Regions from separate parts of the Bradyrhizobium sp. BRP23 genome, predicted to be linked through region 1. Evidence: predicted binding sites of a transcription regulator. Region 1 holds the regulator's gene; the other holds the start of a gene.
The links. The regulator HrcA, encoded in region 1, represses chaperone genes, less so after heat shock. The targets are predictions, from matches to a motif close to GTTAGCACTCNCNNNNNGNGAGTGCTAAC.
Positions count from the first base shown of each region.

Region 2: a site for HrcA is predicted at 5,305-5,333, ahead of I6F24_RS16150 (co-chaperone GroES). Genes of this name have one in related genera too.

Region 1 covers NZ_JADYVW010000015.1:149,545-158,452, forward strand. Annotated here, with positions in the region: gene gshB (glutathione synthase) at 1-279, opposite strand, end outside; gene I6F24_RS31025 (YraN family protein) at 290-691, opposite strand; gene rsmI (16S rRNA (cytidine(1402)-2'-O)-methyltransferase) at 678-1,628, opposite strand; gene I6F24_RS31035 (penicillin-binding protein activator) at 1,983-3,215, shown strand; gene hemW (radical SAM family heme chaperone HemW) at 3,316-4,473, opposite strand; gene rdgB (RdgB/HAM1 family non-canonical purine NTP pyrophosphatase) at 4,460-5,095, opposite strand; gene rph (ribonuclease PH) at 5,107-5,820, opposite strand; gene hrcA (heat-inducible transcriptional repressor HrcA) at 5,989-7,077, shown strand; gene grpE (nucleotide exchange factor GrpE) at 7,172-7,789, shown strand; gene pncA (bifunctional nicotinamidase/pyrazinamidase) at 7,939-8,661, opposite strand.
Region 2 covers NZ_JADYVW010000005.1:257,076-265,983, reverse strand. Annotated here, with positions in the region: gene I6F24_RS16175 (ChbG/HpnK family deacetylase) at 1-654, shown strand, start outside; gene I6F24_RS16170 (DUF2076 domain-containing protein) at 960-1,775, shown strand; gene I6F24_RS16165 (L,D-transpeptidase) at 2,425-3,255, opposite strand; gene I6F24_RS16160 (protein phosphatase CheZ) at 3,572-4,357, shown strand; gene I6F24_RS16155 (hypothetical protein) at 4,588-5,109, opposite strand; gene I6F24_RS16150 (co-chaperone GroES) at 5,424-5,720, shown strand; gene groL (chaperonin GroEL) at 5,839-7,470, shown strand; gene I6F24_RS16140 (hypothetical protein) at 7,668-8,873, shown strand.

The DNA of each region.
Region 1 (8,908 bases):
GTCGAACGGCGGATCCTGGCGGAGCAGCACCACGTCGAACCCGTTCAGCGCCTCGCGCCTGGGCTCGCCGAGGGTGAAATGGTCGCCTGGCTCGTCGCGCACGGTCAGGAGCTGAACCGGCGCGACCAGCTCCTCGCCGACCATCGAAAGCTTGTCGGGGGTGTAATAGGACAGGCCATGGCCGCGCTTCTGCGCCTCCAAGAGCAGCGCGAAGGTGGAATCGCCCTTGATGTTGATGCGGGCGATGGGGTCCATCTGGACGGCGACGTTCAGTTTCATGGGCTGCCTTTCAGGTCGAGGCGTCGAATGCCGCCAACAGATGGCGCGGAAGCGAGCGCGGCGCAATCAGCATGGCGTCGAATCGCAATTCGAATTCGGCATGCTCGGGATGCGCTGCGAGCCAGCCTTGGGCGGCGTCGATGATGCGCTGCTGCTGGCGCGGCGTCACGGCGAAAGCGGCCTCGTCCAGCGTGGCGCGGGCCTTGACCTCGACGAAGGCGATCAGGTTGCGGCGCCGCGCCACGATGTCGATCTCGCCATGCGGGGTGCGGTAACGTTTGGCGAGAATGCGGTAGCCCTTGGCCATGAGGTAGGCGGCGGCGCGGCTCTCCGCGGAAATACCGGTTTGGAACGCCGCGACGCGCTCGGGCGACGCGACCTTCGGTTCCGCAGGAATCTCAGTCTTCGCCATCGCTGCCCCGCGAGTCCTTTGCGAGCTCGAGCGCGCGGGCATAGACCTCGCGGCGCGGACGGCCCGACAACGCGACCGCGTGCGCCACGGCATCCTTGACGCTGTGCGCGGCAAGCTGCTCGCGCAACAGACTATCGAGCGCGTCCGATGTCAGAACCTCGGCGTCGGCCGCGGGCGGAGCGATCACCAGCACGAATTCGCCGCGTGTCTCCAGCGTTGCAGCCTCGCGCGCCAGCTCGCTCAGCGTGGCGCGCGAAATCTCCTCATGCAGCTTGGTCAGCTCGCGGCAGATCGCGGCCTCGCGCGGCCCCATGATCTCGGCGAGATCGGCCAGCGTATCCTGCACGCGGTTGCCTGACTCGAACATCACCAGCGTCGCGTCAATGCGGGCGAGCTCGGTGAGACGGCTGCGCCGCGCGGTTGATTTCGCCGGCAAGAAGCCTTCGAAGAAGAAGCGGTCGGTCGGCAGCGCGGCGACCGACAGCGCGGCCAGCACCGAGGACGGGCCGGGCAGCGCATACACCGCATGGCCGGCGGCGCAGACCTCGCGCACCAGCTTGAAGCCGGGATCGGAGATCAGCGGCGTGCCGGCGTCCGACACCAGCGCGACCGAGCCGCCTTGCCCGAGGGCTTCGAGGATTTTGGGACGCGCGGCCTCCGCATTGTGCTCGTGATATGGCTTGAGCTGGGCCGTGATCGCATAGCGCTCGGTCAGGCGGCGTGTGATGCGGGTGTCCTCACAGGCGATGACGTCGACGCCGGCGAGCGTCTGCAGCGCCCGCAGGGTGATGTCGCCGAGATTGCCGATCGGGGTCGCGACCAGATGGAGGCCCGGCGCGGCCTTCGGCGCCGCGAGCCGATGGGCATCGATGGAGAAACCGTGCGAGGCGGCGTCTTGAGCTTCAGGCGTATTTATCGGGGCCGGCTTTGCGCGCATAATGGAGCCAACTTAGGCACGATCGCTAAGGCTGGGAACCGGCTCGCCGAAAAAGATCGTGCCCAAAGATCGTATCCGGGTGAGGGGCGAGGAACGGACGGGAATGTGATCGGTCGAGATCGCGCCGGGAGGCAGGAGGGGCCCTCGCGCCATATTCGCGACGGAAACGCCGCCTTGATGAGTGAATGAGTGACGGCGAAGAGCTGCCGGGACGGGATTGCGGCCGCGTTAAGCGGTTGTTATCCTTTTGTTTTGGTTAACTATTTGCCGACACACTGCCTGAATCCGCGGCCCCCCGTCGCGGAAAGCAATGTCGTGATCAGCCGGCGACGGCGGGTCGGAAGAGAAGCTGCCATGGTCGGCCCGCGTCATCCAAAGTCTCACCTTCCGGGATCCCCATCGCCAGGGGCGACCCGGCGGACTGCTCTCGGCCTGTTGCTCGGCGCGCCCGTGCTGTCGGCCTGCGCCGGCGTGCAGCAAAGCCTCAGCCAGTTCTCCAACCCGTTCTCGAGCTCCGCGCCGCCGGCCCAGCCGGCAGGACCGCAGCAGCAGGCGACGACCGCCGGCACCGGCGGCGTGAAGGTCGGCCTGATCCTGCCGCTCTCCGCGGCCGGCAATGCCGGGCTCGCCGCGCAATCGATGCGCAACGCCGCCGAGATGGCGTTGGCCGAGTTCCAGAACCCGAACATCCAGCTCCTGATCAAGGACGACAATGGCAGCCCGCAAGGCGCGCAGGCCGGCGCGCAGCAGGCGGTCGACGAGGGTGCCGAGATCATCCTCGGGCCGCTGTTCGCGCAATCGGTGCCGGCGGTGGCGCAGGTCGCGCGCACGCGCGGCATTTCCGTCATCGCCTTCTCGACCGATTCCAGCATCGCCGGACGCGGCGTCTATCTGCTCTCGTTCCTGCCGGAGTCCGACGTCAACCGCATCGTCGAATATTCCGCCGGCATCGGAAAGCGCTCCGTCGCGGTGCTGGTGCCCGACAACGCCTATGGCAATGTCGTCGAGGCCGCGGTGAAGGCGGCGGTGCCGCGGCGCGGCGGGCGCATCGTTGCGTTCGAGAAATACGGTGCCGATCGCGCCACGCCCGCGCGCACCGTGGCGCAGCAGCTCGGCAGTGCGGACGCGCTATTCATTGCCGATGACGGCGATGCCGTCGTGTCAGTGGCGGATGCGATGACGGCCGCGGGCGCGAACCTGCGCAACATCCAGCTGCTCGGCACCGGCCTGTGGGACAATCCGCGCGTCTATGCCAGCGCCGCGCTGCAGGGCGGCCTTTACGCCGCGCCCGATCCGGCCGGCTTCCGCGCCTTCTCCGGCCGCTACCGCACGAAATACGGCGCGGAGCCGATCCGCACCGCGACCCTTTCCTATGACGCGGTCGCGCTCGTTGCCGCGCTGGCGCGCACGCAAGGCGGCCAGCGCTTCTCCTCCGACGTGCTCACCAACCCCTCCGGCTTTGCCGGCATCGACGGCCTGTTCCGCTTCCGTGCTGATGGCACGAATGAACGCGGACTTGCGGTGATGAAGGTGACGCAAGGCGGCGGCGTTGCGGTGGCGGGCTCGCCGAAGAGCTTTGGGGCGTAATGGTTTCGTAGCCCGGATGGAGCGCAGCGTAATCCGGGTTCTGTCCACGCGGTGAGACCGTCCGGGATTGCGCTACGCTCCATCCGGGCTACGAGATCCGCTAAGCCGCCAAATCCGCGACCACGGCATCCAGCACCGGAAAACCGCTGCTGGTCACGCGCAGCCGTCCCGTCGCATCCACGGTGATCGCGCCTTCCTCGCGCAAGAGCGCGATGCGGCGGGGGTCGAGCGGGCGGCCGGCGAGGGCCTTGTAGCGCTCGGGATCGATGCCTTCGGCGAGACGCAAACCCATCAGCAGGAATTCGTCGGCGCGCTCCTCGCTGTTGAGGAGCTCGTCGCTGACGACACCGTCGCCGTTGGTCTCGACCCGCATCAGCCAGGCCTCGGGACGCTTCTCGGTGGCGGTGGCGTGGCGCACGCCGTCGATGTCGAGACGGCCATGTGCGCCCGGGCCGATGCCGGCATATTCCTCGCCGCGCCAGTACACCAGATTGTGCCGGCATTCGGCGCCGCGCCGCGCGTGATTGGAGATCTCGTAGGCGGGCAGCCCGAGCTTGTCGCAGGTCTCCTGCGTGACGTCGTAGAGCGCGCGGGCGACCGCTTCGTCCGGCGTCTTCAGCTTGCCGGCCTGGTGCAGGCCGAAGAAGGGCGTGCCTTCCTCGATCGTCAATTGATAGAGCGACAGATGCTCGGCCGCTTCATCGATGGCGTGCCGCAGCTCGCCCGCCCACATCGCCGGCGTCTGGTCGGGGCGGGCGTAGATCAGGTCGAACGAATAGCGGTCGAACGCGCGGCGCGCGATGGCGACGGCATCGAGCGCTTCGCGCGCGCTGTGCATGCGGCCGAGCGCTTTGAGCGAGGCGTCATCGAGCGCCTGCACGCCGAGCGAGACGCGGTTGACGCCGGCGATGCGATAACCGGCAAAGCGCGTGGCTTCGACGCTGGTCGGGTTCGCTTCCAGAGTCACCTCGACGTCGCCTGCGACGGACCAGTGCTTGCCGATCGCGTCTAACACCGCGCCGACGGTGGCGGGCTGCATCAGTGACGGCGTGCCACCGCCGAGGAAGATCGAGGTGACCTCGCGGCCGGGCGCGCGCTCGGCGGTCGTTGCGATCTCGCGGGCGAAGGCGGCGGCGAAGCGCGTCTCGTCGATCGCGGCGTGGCGGACGTGGCTGTTGAAGTCGCAATAGGGGCACTTCGACAGGCAGAACGGCCAGTGCACATAGACGCCAAACGCATCCTTGTTAGCGCGGCTCAAGGCAGATCTCCGCCAGTTTCCGAAAAGCGCGGGCGCGGTGCGACAGGCCGAGCCCAAGCGGCGGCAGGCCGTGCTTCTCGATGCTGGTCATCTCGCCGAAGGTGCGGCTGTGCCCGTCCGGCAGGAACATCGGGTCGTAGCCGAAGCCGGCTGTGCCGCGCGGTGGCCAGATCAGCGTGCCGTCGACGCGCGCCTCGACCTCCTCGCGATGATCGTCGGGCCAGGCCACACAAAGCGCCGAGACGAAGTGGGCTTTGCGCTTGTCCGGCGTGGTGGCGCCGCGCTCCTGCAGCAGGCGCTCGATCTGCGCCATCGCCGCGTTGAAATCCTTGGTCGGGCCGGCCCAGCGCGCGCTGTAGATTCCCGGCGCACCGTCGAGTGCGTCGACGACGATGCCGGAATCGTCGGCGAAGGAGGGCAGCTTGGTCGCCTCCGCCGCGGCGATCGCCTTGATCGCGGCGTTGCTGCGGAAATCGTTGCCGGTTTCCTCGGGCTCGTCTAGGCCGAGCTCGCCGGCCGACACCGCCTCGATCCCGTACGGCGCGAGCAGCTCCCTCATCTCGGCGAGCTTGCCGGGATTGTGGGTGGCGATGACGAGCTTGTCGGTGATTCGGCGGTGCATGGGCCTATTGACTACGCCACGGCCAGTTTCTGCAAGTCCACCAGACGCGCAATGCCCTTCTGCGCCAGGGCGATCAGCTTCAGGAACTCGTCCTGCGTGAACGGCTCGCCTTCCGCGGTGCCCTGCACCTCGATGATGCGGCCATCGCCGGTCATGACGAAATTGGCGTCGGTCTCGGCTTCCGAATCCTCGGCATAGTCGAGATCGAGCACCGGCGTGCCGTTGTAGATGCCGCAGGAGATCGCGGCGACGTTGTCGCGCATCACGTTGGCCTTCACCATGTTGCGCGCCTTCATCCAGTTGAGGCAATCGGCAAGCGCGACCCAGGCGCCAGTGATCGAGGCCGTGCGCGTGCCGCCGTCGGCCTGGAGCACGTCGCAATCGACCGTGATCTGGCGCTCGCCAAGAGCTTCGAGATCGACGATGGTGCGAAGCGAGCGGCCGATCAGGCGCTGGATCTCGACGGTGCGGCCGCTCTGCTTGCCGGCGGAGGCCTCGCGGCGGGTGCGTTCGGAGGTCGCGCGCGGCAGCATGCCGTATTCGGCGGTGACCCAGCCGCGGCCCTGCCCCTTCAGCCACGGCGGCAGGCGATCCTCCAGTGTGGCGGTGACCAGCACATGGGTGTCGCCGAATTTAACGAGGCACGAGCCTTCCGCATATTTGACCACGCCGCGCTCCAGCGTCACGGGGCGCAATTCGTCGGGCGCACGGCGGCTTGGCCGCATGGGAAATCTCCAAAACTCACGGGAATAGGCTGTTCGCGGTGCTTGTAGGTGGGGCGGGGGTGGGCGGCAAGGGCTTATTCACCCCCTGACCGTCGGCCTGCAAACGCAACGCTTGTCAGACGCGGCCCGGATGGACAAATTATAAGGATCCGAGAGGAGTTACCGTCTGTGGCCCATCACGATCCGATCCATCTGATCGCGCCGCGCGCAGGCCTTGCCCAGCTCAACGAGCGTTCCCGCGACATCTTTCGTCAAATTGTCGAAAGCTATCTCGCGACCGGTGAGCCGGTCGGCTCGCGCAACATTTCCCGCCTGATTGCGATGCCGCTGTCGCCGGCATCTGTGCGCAACGTCATGGCCGATCTGGAACAGCTCGGCCTGATCTATGCCCCGCACACCTCCGCCGGCCGGCTGCCGACGGAACTGGGCCTGCGCTTCTTCGTCGATGCCCTGATGCAGGTCGGCGACCTCAACGAGGCCGAGCGGCAGGCGATCCAGAGCCAGCTCTCGTCCGTCGGCGAGGCGCAATCGGTCGAGGCGGCGCTGGACCAGGCCTTGATGCGGCTCTCCGGCCTGACCCGGGCCGCCGCCGTCGTGCTGACGCCGAAATCCAACGCGCGGCTGAAGCACATCGAATTCGTCCGCCTGGAACCGGAAAAAGCGCTGGTTATCCTGGTCGGCGAAGACGGCCAGGTTGAAAACCGCGTGTTGACGCTGCCGCCCGGAGTTCCCTCTTCGGCGCTGACAGAGGCCGGCAATTTCCTCAATGCGCGGATCCGGGGCCGGACCTTGGCCGAAGCGCGGCTCGAGCTCGAGACCGCACTCGGCGAGGCCCGTGCCGAGCTCGATCAGCTGACACAGAAAGTGATCTCGGCCGGCATCGCCAGCTGGTCCGGCGGCGAGAGCGAGGACCGTCAGCTCATCGTCCGCGGCCACGCCAATCTGCTCGAAGATCTGCACGCGCTGGAGGATCTGGAGCGGGTTCGCCTGTTGTTCGACGACCTCGAGACCAAGCGCGGCGTGATCGATCTGCTCGGCCGGGCCGAGACCGCCGAAGGCGTGCGCATCTTCATCGGCAGTGAGAACAAGCTGTTCTCGCTGTCGGGGTCGTCCACCATCATCTCGCCCTATCGGGATGCCGCCGGCCACATCGTCGGCGTTCTCGGCGTGATCGGCCCGACGCGGCTGAATTATGCCCGCGTGATCCCGACCGTGGACTACGCCGCCCGCATCGTCAGCCGCCTGTTGGGGGGCTGACCGGCCTTTCTGCCGATCACGGGCGCTTGATTTTCGCGGGCTTAAGCACGATATCCGGGCCAACATCCCTGAAACGAGTTCGAGATCAGAGCCGATGACCGAGCAAGACCGGCAACCCCAAGACACGACTGCAGCGACCGGCGAGCCCGTGGTGTCGAAACCCTACATCATGCCCGACGATCCCGAGCCGGGTTCGGTCGAAACCCTGCAAAAGGAAGCGGCTGAAGCGCGCGACCGCATGCTGCGGACGCTGGCCGAGATGGAGAATTTGCGCAAGCGCACCGCCAAGGAAGTCGCCGACGCCCGCCTCTACGGCATCACCGGCTTCGCGCGCGACGTGCTCGACATCGCCGACAATCTCCAGCGCGCACTCGATGCCGTTCCGGCGGAGGCGCGTGCTGCGGCCGATCCCGGCCTGGTCTCGTTGATCGAGGGCGTCGAGCTCACGGAGCGCGCGCTGCTCAACGCGCTGGAAAAACACGGCGTGAAGAAGCTGGATCCTCAGGGCCAGAAGTTCGACCCGAACTTCCACCAGGCAATGTACGAAGTGCCTGACGCGTCGGTGCCGTCGGGCACCGTGGTGCAGATCATGCAGGCCGGCTACACCATCGGTGACCGCGTGCTGCGCCCGGCGCTGGTCGGCGTCGCCAAGGGCGGCGCGAAGACTGCGCCCGCGGCGAACAACAACGAATCGAGCAGCGCGGCGAACTGAGTGTTGGCGTCATTCCGGGGCTCGACGAAGTCGAGAACCCGGAATCCATTGAACAACAGGACAACCGCACAATGGATTCTCAGGTGCGCAAATTGCGCACCATAGCCGCGCTGAAGCGCGCCCCGGAATGACGGAAGATGTCGCCCCGCCTACGCGCTCACCGCGATATCCGCGGACTGAATCCGCTTCACGCCCGCCTTGGCCATGTCGGCCCAGGCCTTGGCGAGCGAGCCCTGCGTGTCGATGCCGCGGCAGGCGTCTTCCACCACATAGACCTCGAAGCCGGCCTTGCGCCCGTCGAGCGCGGTCCAGGCGACGCAGAAGTCTGTCGCAAGACCAGCGACGAAGACGCGCTTGATCTTGCGGCCCCTCAAGTAGCCGGCGAGTCCGGTCGAAGTCTTGCCATCGGCCTCGAGGAAGGCCGAATAGCTGTCGACGTTCTTGTGAAATCCCTTGCGGATGATGAGCTCGGCGTGCGGGATCGACAGGTCCTTCGACAGCGCCGCGCCTTCGGTGCCCTGCACGCAATGGTCCGGCCACAGCACCTGCTTGCCGTAGGGCAGATCGACGGTCTCGAACGGCTTCTTGCCGGAATGGACCGACGCAAACGAAACGTGGCCCGGCGTGTGCCAGTCCTGCGTCAGCACCACGTTCGCGAATGCCTTCGAGATCTTGTTGATGACCGGCACCACCTGCTCGCCTTCCTTCACCGCGAGGCTGCCGCCGGGCAGGAAGCAGTTCTGCACGTCGATCACGAGCAACGCGGACGCTTCGTCCGGCTTGATCGGTGCGGCCGCGAACAGCGCGATTGGCGCGAGCGTAGCCAGCGCCGTCGTTCCAAGCATTGCCAAGACCTGTCGCCGAACCAGCATGTCTACCTCCCCTCCAGGATGATCCAACGGAAGGAAGCCTAGTTCCGTTCGTATACGAACAGAAGCCTGAAAATGCAGCCGGGCTTGATGAGCGGTTGGGCTCTCGGCCCCAACATTATCGTCATCCCGGGGCGCGCAAAGCGCGAGCCCGGGATCCATAACCACAGGAAGGAGTGTGGCGACAACTCTTCGTCGGCGCTGCATCCGCCTGCAACCGTGAGATCGCGCGGTATGGATCCCCGCCTCG
Region 2 (8,908 bases), on a different contig from region 1:
CGCTGCGCGATCGGGCTGCATGTGACGCTGTCGGCGCCGTTCCGGCCGCTCACCATGCATTTCCGCCCCTTGGACGGCGACATGTTCTTCGCCTTTCCCAAGCTGCTGCGCGCCGGACTGATGCGCCGGCTCGACCGTGAATTCATCCGCAACGAGGTGAAGGCACAGCTGGCCGCCTTCATGGACGCGTTCGGACGCACCCCCGACTTCGTCGACGGTCACCAGCATGTGCAGCTCTTCCCGCAGGTGCGCGACGGTTTTGTCGATGCGGTCAGCGAAGTCGCGCCAAACGCCTGGGTGCGCCAAGGCGGCCGCGACCTGCCGCTGCGGCAGCGGCTGGCCTCCCCCAAGGCCATGGTGCTCGATATCCTCAGCGCGCAATTCCGCCGCCGCGCCGGCAGCGCCGGCCTCAGCTTCAACCCCGGCTTCGCCGGCGCCTATGATTTCACGCGCGCCGCCGATTTCTGCGCGCTGATGCGGCAATTCCTGGACGGCCTTCCCGATGGCGGCCTCGTGATGTGCCATCCGGGCTTCGTCGATGATGTCCTTACCGGCCTCGATCCGATGACCGACGTGCGCGAGCGCGAGCACGCCTATCTCGCGGGCGATGCCTTCGCGCGCCTGCTGGCGGATAGCAACGTGACATTGGAGTGATATGTTGTCCTCATGGACAATCGAGACCGCCCTTTTCCAGAGCTACCAGGCTGGCGTTTCACGCTGACGGAGACGTCTTTTGGCGTTTACCGGGCCGAAGGCTTCCACGAGGACGGTCGCTCCGTTAGCCGCATGGGTCACGACGTCCCACTTCTGATGAAGGAAACCGCCGAAGACGCGAGGAATCTGCCGAAGCGGCGAGGCAGCTTGTCGCATACCGAAATTTAATCCGGCCGGCACTGTTGGGGCCATAATGGAACCCTACATCTCCTCTCGCGCTTGGTTTGGCGCGAAGGAGACAGATCATGACGCCGCAGGAACGCCAGCTCGTCGACGACCTTTTTGACCGGCTTTCTAAGCTGGAGAATGCACAGCGCGATCCCGATGCGATCGCCGCGATCTCCGACGGGCTGCGCAAGGCGCCCGGCGCCATCTACGCGCTGGTGCAGACCACGCTGGTCCAGGACGAAGCGCTGAAGCGCGCCAATGCCCGCATCCAGGAGCTGGAAGCGGCCCACGCGCCCGAGCAGGCGCAGTCCGGCGGCTTCCTCGACACCATGCGCGACACATTGTTTGGCGGCGGCCCGTCCCGCGGCTCGGTGCCGAATGTGCCGCAGCGTGAGCAGCGTCCGGCTTGGAATACCGGACAGGCGATGCCGCAAGGCCAGCCGGGTTACGGCGCGCCGCCTTACGGACAGGCTTACGGCCAAGGTCCGGGTCAGGGCGCTCCGCCGATCGGCGGTGGCGGCGGCTCGTTCCTCGGCACGGCGGCGGCAGCCGCGGCCGGCGTTGTCGGCGGCTCGCTGCTGCTCTCCAGCATCCGCGGCATGATGGGCGGATCGCACCAGCAGGGTTTTGGCGACAGCAACGCGCTCGGCGACCGCAGCGCTGGTGGAAGTCCTTGGGGCGGCGGCGATCAGTCCGGCGGCTCGCTGGCGCGCGAGGCCGGCCTCGATGACATCGGCTCGAACCGGGAATCCCGCCAGGGCTTCTTCGACCAGGCGTCGAACGAGCGCGACAACTACGACCAGAACTACGGCAACGATCACGACGACAGCTTCGACACGGCCGACAACAGCGATTTCGGCGGCGACGACGACGGCGGCAGCGATTACGCGTAGGCCATTCGACCGACAGATGTGGAACGGCCGCCTCCGGGCGGCCGATTTCTGTTGAAGCAGAGCTCAACGCAGTTCTGCTCTGCCACCACACGCCATGATGCCATTCGATATAGTATGACTAGTGCGTGCGTTGTCGGACCGCACCGTGCAGAACGTCACGAGGTGCGCCTGACTTCACCATGCCGGGCGAAATCGTCCTCCGACACACGCCGCCGTAGACTCCCGGATTTCCAAATTTGGACATGGGTGTTCAATTGGAAGAACACACTGCTTATGCCACACATCGTGGCTGCCTCTCTTGGCTACAGTCGGGGGTTTTAAGAATGAGTTCACTTCAACAGCGCATCGCGACCCTGAGCGACGTCACGACCCATCTCATCACCGAATTGTACGAGTTGGAGGGACTGCACGAGCGCCTCAGGAAGGCAGAGCTGTCGGTGCGGCGGCTGAACCGCTCGGCTCGCGCACCGCATTCGGCTTCATCAGCTCGTCCTCGCCGCGCCGCTGTCCCTCGTCGCGGGTCGAGGCACCGTCAGCGGACGTAGGACTATTCAGGCGGACGTTTGGCCGCGGCAGCGTCCCTTCGACGCCGCGCATTTCGAGCCGACGCGGCACCCGGACTTGATCGCTCCATCGAGCGCATGACGCTTCACATCACCACGACCTTGGTGCCGACGTTGACGCGGCCATAGAGATCGATGACGTCCTCGTTGCGCATGCGGATGCAGCCGGAGGAGACATTGGTGCCGATGGTCCAGGGCTCGTTGGAGCCGTGGATGCGATAGAGCGTCGATCCCAGATACATCGCACGGGCACCGAGCGGATTTTCCGGGCCGCCTTCCATGTGCCTGGGCAGATCGGGCCGGCGCGCGAGCATTTCCGCCGGCGGCGTCCAGTCCGGCCATTCGCGCTTGGCGGTGATCGATTTCACGCCGGACCAGGTGAAGCCGGGACGGCCGACGCCGATGCCGTAGCGCAATGCCCGGCCGTTGCCTTCGACGAGATAGAGGAATTTGTTCGGCGTATCGACCACGATCGTGCCGGGACTTTCCTTGCCGCTATAGTCAACGAGTTGTTTCTCGAATTTCGGATCGAACGGACGCTGCCGCGGATCGACCGCCTCCTGCTGCAGAGACGCGCCCTGCTGATATCCGCCTTGTTGATACCCACCTTGCATCTGCGGCTCGCCCATCGGCGGCAGGCGCCGCTGGTCGTAATAGCCCGGCTGCTGCTGATACACCGGCCGCTCCGGCGCGTAGGCCGGGCCGCGGCCGGGGCCATCGCCGAACAGGAATTCGATGAAGCCGCCGCCCATGTTGGAATGGGACGCCACGCGCACCGGCGCCGGCGGCACGCGCGGCTGGTACAGCACCGCGGGCGGATCGTTCGGCACGCTGTTGTCGAAGGCGCCCGCGTCGTTCGCGCCGGCCATGAAGGTGCAAGCGCTGCCGAGCAGCGCGACAGACATTTTCTTGAACATCGACGTACTCTGTACTGTTTCGTCTAGATCACATGCGTCGTGGAGAGCCGGTGGCTGATCCGCGCTCTTCGACGTGGTCAATAAAAAGCAAAAGCCGTTTTGTTTGGTAAACGGACAGCGCGTTTGGATTCACCACGTCGCGAGCGCGCCTGCAATTTGGCGATCAGCGTTTATTTTCGATGAATGCCGCGCGGTGATGGTTAATCGCTTCTTTGCGCCGCGTCGTGCGCGGCCGATCAGCAGTTCCTGCTGTGAACTTCGTGTTAAATCGCTTCTGCCTACAAAGACGCGTGAGTGAGGTGGGGGGAGTATCCTGATGGCTGTTCACCGCAAGCGTTTTCGCGTCGAAGATATCGTCGGTGGCGAGATGCCCATTGTAGACGTAACTGAAGAGGCACTCCCGATGCATAGCGAGATCATGGCCGAGCTGCGCGCGATCCGCGCCCAGATGGCGAAGGGCATCGTCGCGGCCCCGCTGTCCGGCAGCGCTGCCATGGCGGCGATCGACGCCTCGACCGCGCACGAGCTTGCCGAAGCGCGCACCATGCTCGATACCTACCGGGCGCAGATCGAGCAGTGCGAGAAGCTGAAGGTCGAACTCGACCTCATCCACGACGCCATCGACCGCACCAAGCGCGAGATCGCGACGCTGCACGGCAAGAGCTTCGACGGCGGCGAGATGGCCAAGGTCAACGGCGAGCTCGGCGCGGTGGTCGGCGGCACCGAGCAGGCGACCCAGCAGATCCTCGAAGCCGCGGAATCGATCGACCAGGCCGCCAGCGCGATGTCGAAGGTGGACTCGATCGATCAGCAGAAGCGCCTTGCCGACGACATCCAGGAACGCGTCATCTCGATCTTCGAAGCCTGCAACTTCCAGGACCTGACCGGCCAGCGCATCAGCAAGGTCATGGGCACGATGAAGTTCATCGAGCAGCACATCAACGCGATGATGGAGATCTGGGGCGGCGTCGACGCGATCAAGTCCCATGTGCCCGCGCAGGTCGACAACCGCAGCGAGGACGAGAAGCTCCTCAACGGCCCCAAGCTCGCCGGCGACGTCGGCCACGCCTCGCAGGACGACATCGACGCGCTGTTCGACTGAGCGGCGACGACATCGGAATACCAAAACGCCGGCCTTGGGCCGGCGTTTTTTGTTTTGGCCGGTGCAGATCGTGAACTCTTCTTCTCCCCTTGTGGGAGAAGGTGGCGCGAAGCGCCGGATGAGGGGTTCTCTCGACTCGCAAGACCGTTCGTGAGGAGATAGACCCCTCACCCGTCTCGCCGCTACGCGGCGAGCCACCCTCTCCCACAAGGGGAGAGGGTAAGAGACCGTCACGCCCTCGGCGCGCAGCGGACGTAGACCATGTTGCCGTAGCGGGTGCCGGCGTCCTTGTCGATGAAGCGGGTGATCATGACGCGACCGTCGAAGGAGACGATTTCGCGGTCCTGGTCGCCGGGGGTCGGGCCGGCCGGCCCGATGTAGTTCTTGCCGCTCGGCGAGCCCTTCAGCCGCAGCTCCTGCGGCGTCGCCTGGTCGGCGAGATGCATGATCACGCCACCGGAGGAACCGGCGGTGATCACGTAGGGGTTCCTGCATTGCTCACGCGCCATCTTCTCGGTGCGGGCGCGATCGGCCGGGTTCTGGAACGAGGCGAGGCCCCAGCGGCCGACGATCTCGTCGGCGCGGATGCTGGCGGGCATTTCCGGAGCGACGCCAGGTTCGGCTTCGGGCGGCGGCGGGGACGACGTGAGGGACGGCAGGTTGAAGCCGCCGCCGCAGGCGCCCAGCAGCAGCGCCAGACAAGAGGCGGCCGCCAGATTGGCAACCGTGCGCGCGTGAGCCGAACTGATCATGGCATTCCCCCGAACAAGACCATGGCCGCACCCCTCCCGCAGCCAAGCGCAAAACCGCTGCCGGAGCAATGACGTCGTTCTTTACGGCGACGCCCCGAGCGAGTTTCCAATGCCACCATCCTATATCCGCCTCAACAATCGCTTAACCACCTTTGCTTGACAGGATCGCGGCCAAGCCATATTTCCGGACCCACTATTAGCACTCGGAAAGCCCGATTGCTAAGCGCGCCGTTCGATCCTCGACGCGAGGGCGGACGGAAGCGCCGCCCCACCGACCCCACTACTTCCGAAGCGAGCCTCCAAAGGGAAACGTCATGGCTAAATCCAAATTTCGTCCGCTGCATGACCGTGTCGTGGTCAAACGTATCGACGCCGAGGAAAAGACCAAGGGCGGCATCATCATTCCGGACACGGCCAAGGAAAAGCCGTCCCAGGGCGAGGTCGTCGCCGTCGGCCCCGGCGGCCGCGACGAGACCGGCAAGCTGATCCCGATCGACCTCAAGGTCGGCGACCGCGTGCTGTTCGGCAAGTGGTCGGGCACCGAGGTCAAGATCGACAACGAAGAGCTCCTGATCATGAAGGAGTCGGACATCATGGGCGTGCTGGCCTAAGGCCGTCCGCCTGAACAGCCGCTGAATGTCATGCCCGGATCCAGGCGATCCGGGCATCCATCGTTCCGCCGCACGGCACAAGACAACACACATCACATAACACGAGGGATTGCAGACCATGGCTGCCAAAGACGTCAAGTTTTCCGGAGACGCGCGCGATCGCATGCTGCGCGGCGTCGACGTTCTCGCCAACGCCGTCAAGGTGACGCTCGGCCCGAAGGGCCGCAACGTCGTCATCGAGAAAAGCTTCGGCGCCCCCCGCATCACCAAGGACGGCGTCACGGTCGCCAAGGAGATCGAGCTCGAGGACAAGTTCGAGAACATGGGCGCCCAGATGGTGCGTGAGGTCGCCTCCAAGACCAACGACCTCGCCGGCGACGGCACCACCACCGCGACCGTGCTGGCCCAGGCCATCGTGCGCGAAGGCGCCAAGGCGGTCGCCGCCGGCATGAACCCGATGGATCTCAAGCGCGGCATCGACACCGCGGTTGCCGCCGTCATCAAGGACATCGAGAAGCGCGCCAAGCCGGTCGCCGCCTCCTCCGAGGTCGCCCAGGTCGGCACCATCTCGGCCAACGGCGATGCCGCCATCGGCAAGATGATCGCCCAGGCGATGCAGAAGGTCGGCAACGAGGGCGTCATCACCGTCGAGGAGAACAAGTCGCTCGAGACCGAGGTTGATATCGTCGAGGGCATGAAGTTCGACCGCGGCTATCTCAGCCCCTACTTCGTCACCAACGCCGAGAAGATGACCGCCGAGCTCGAGGACGCCTACATCCTCCTGCACGAGAAGAAGCTCTCGGGCCTGCAGGCCATGCTGCCGGTGCTGGAGGCCGTGGTGCAGTCGGGCAAGCCGCTCGTCATCATCGCCGAGGACGTCGAGGGCGAGGCGCTGGCCACCCTGGTCGTCAACCGGCTCCGTGGCGGCCTGAAGGTGGCCGCGGTGAAGGCGCCGGGCTTCGGTGACCGCCGCAAGGCCATGCTGGAGGACATCGCGATCCTGACCGGCGGCCAGCTGATCTCCGAGGAGCTCGGCATCAAGCTCGAGAACGTCACGGTGAAGATGCTCGGCCGCGCCAAGAAGGTGGTGATCGACAAGGAGAACACCACGATCGTCAACGGCGCCGGCAAGAAGCCCGACATCGAGGCCCGCGTCGGCCAGATCAAGGCCCAGATCGAGGAGACCACCTCGGACTACGACCGCGAGAAGCTGCAGGAGCGCCTCGCCAAGCTCGCCGGCGGCGTCGCGGTGATCCGCGTCGGCGGCGCCACCGAGATCGAGGTCAAGGAGAAGAAGGACCGCGTCGAGGACGCGCTCAACGCCACCCGCGCCGCGGTTCAGGAAGGCATCGTCCCGGGCGGCGGCGTCGCGCTGCTCCGCGCCAAGAAGGCGGTCGGCCGTCTCACCAACGCCAATGGCGACGTCCAGGCCGGCATCAACATCGTGCTGAAGGCGCTGGAAGCCCCGATCCGCCAGATCTCCGAGAACGCCGGCGTGGAAGGCTCGATCGTGGTCGGCAAGATCCTGGAGAACAAGTCCGAGACCTTCGGCTTCGACGCCCAGAACGAGGACTATGTCGACATGGTCGAGAAGGGCATCATCGATCCCGCCAAGGTGGTGCGCACCGCGCTGCAGGACGCCTCCTCCGTGGCCGGCCTCTTGGTGACTACCGAAGCCATGGTCGCCGAGATGCCGAAGAAGGAAGCTCCGCCCGCGATGCCCCCCGGCGGCGGCATGGGCGGCTTCTAAGCCTTCCGTTCCGTGACAGAGTTGCGAAGGCCGCCTCCGGGCGGCCTTCTTTTTTGCCGACCCTGCCCGTTTCGCTTTCCGATTCAACCAGCGGCCAAAACCCACTACGGTGGCGCGCCGATTCTGATTGTTTGGGCATGATCCTAGAGACCGCTTCACGCTTTCCGGATCATGGCCGTTGCGCGAGGATGTCATCGATGCGTGCGCTTCTGGTTTGCTCCACGGCCGTTCTGGCCCTGCTCGCCGTTCCGCCGCAGGCCTCCGCCCAGATGAAGCTGTCGCCGAAGGCGACCGCGCCGGGGGGAACCGAGACGCGCTATTTCACCGCGATGGACGGGCTGATGGACGGCAATGCCGACGTGATCCTGAAGGAGACGCGCCAGGGCAAGACGCTGACCGCGGCGGTGCTCGACGTCTGCTACCCCATCGCGAAGAACTCCGACCGCAAGGACCGCTTCGTCGTCAACCTCCAGGTCGCCGGCCAGACGCTGACCGGAACGACGCAGAGCATCAGTGAGAAGTCGCCGGTCAGCGTCAAGCTGACGCGCAAGCAGTCCGGCGACATGTTCGAATTCCGCGGCCAGATCGCGGTCGGCCAGGCGGTGACCGAAGTGACCTCGCCGGACAATTCCGATCTCAGCGAAAAGGAATTCCTGGACAGTCAGGCCTCCGACGACGGCATCACGCCGCAGCCGAAGGATTTCACCGACGTCTCGCCGGAAGCGATCGCGGTCAAGGTCAAGCTCGACGCCGCGACCGACTTCCTGAAGAGCCTGAAGGGCCAGGAGGTCGAGGTGACGCTGGCGAGCCTCAATGTCGGCTGCGACGCGCTGCGCGCGGGCGAGCAGACCATCACCATGTCGGTCGATCCCGAGCGCGCCGGCGCGCTGCTGGCGAAGTTCAAGGCAATGCCGGGCGTCACCGCCGCAGGCTGGACCGCGGGCATGACCGAGATGGACCGCACCATCCGCTTCCCTGCGGTCGACTGGCGCGAGGGCGACAAGATCAACAAGGGCAAGCTTGCAACGGCGGTGGCGAGCGTGCTGAGCAGGACGCTGGCGGCAAAGCCGGTCGCGCAAAACTTCAACCCGGCCACCGGCAGGCTCAAGCTGGTGTTCAAGCGGCCGAACCAGGACTTCCCGGCGCTCGAGCTCACCGACACGATCGAGGTCGCAGGCCTGGTCTCGCCCGACAAGCCGGGCACCACGGACAAGCTCATGCTCTGGATCGGCAGCCCGGCGACCACGACGGCCGACGAGGGCAGCGGGGCCAGGCTCAATCTGTCCGACGATGCCAGCCTCGACGAAGAAGGCGATCTGCCCGACGACAACGGCTCGATCGAGGCGCTCGTCAAGGAGCTGAAGGGTCAGCGCTGGGACGCCGACAAGTCGGTGTGGAAGTAGGCTGAGACAGCCACCGCTGTCATCGCCCGGCTTGA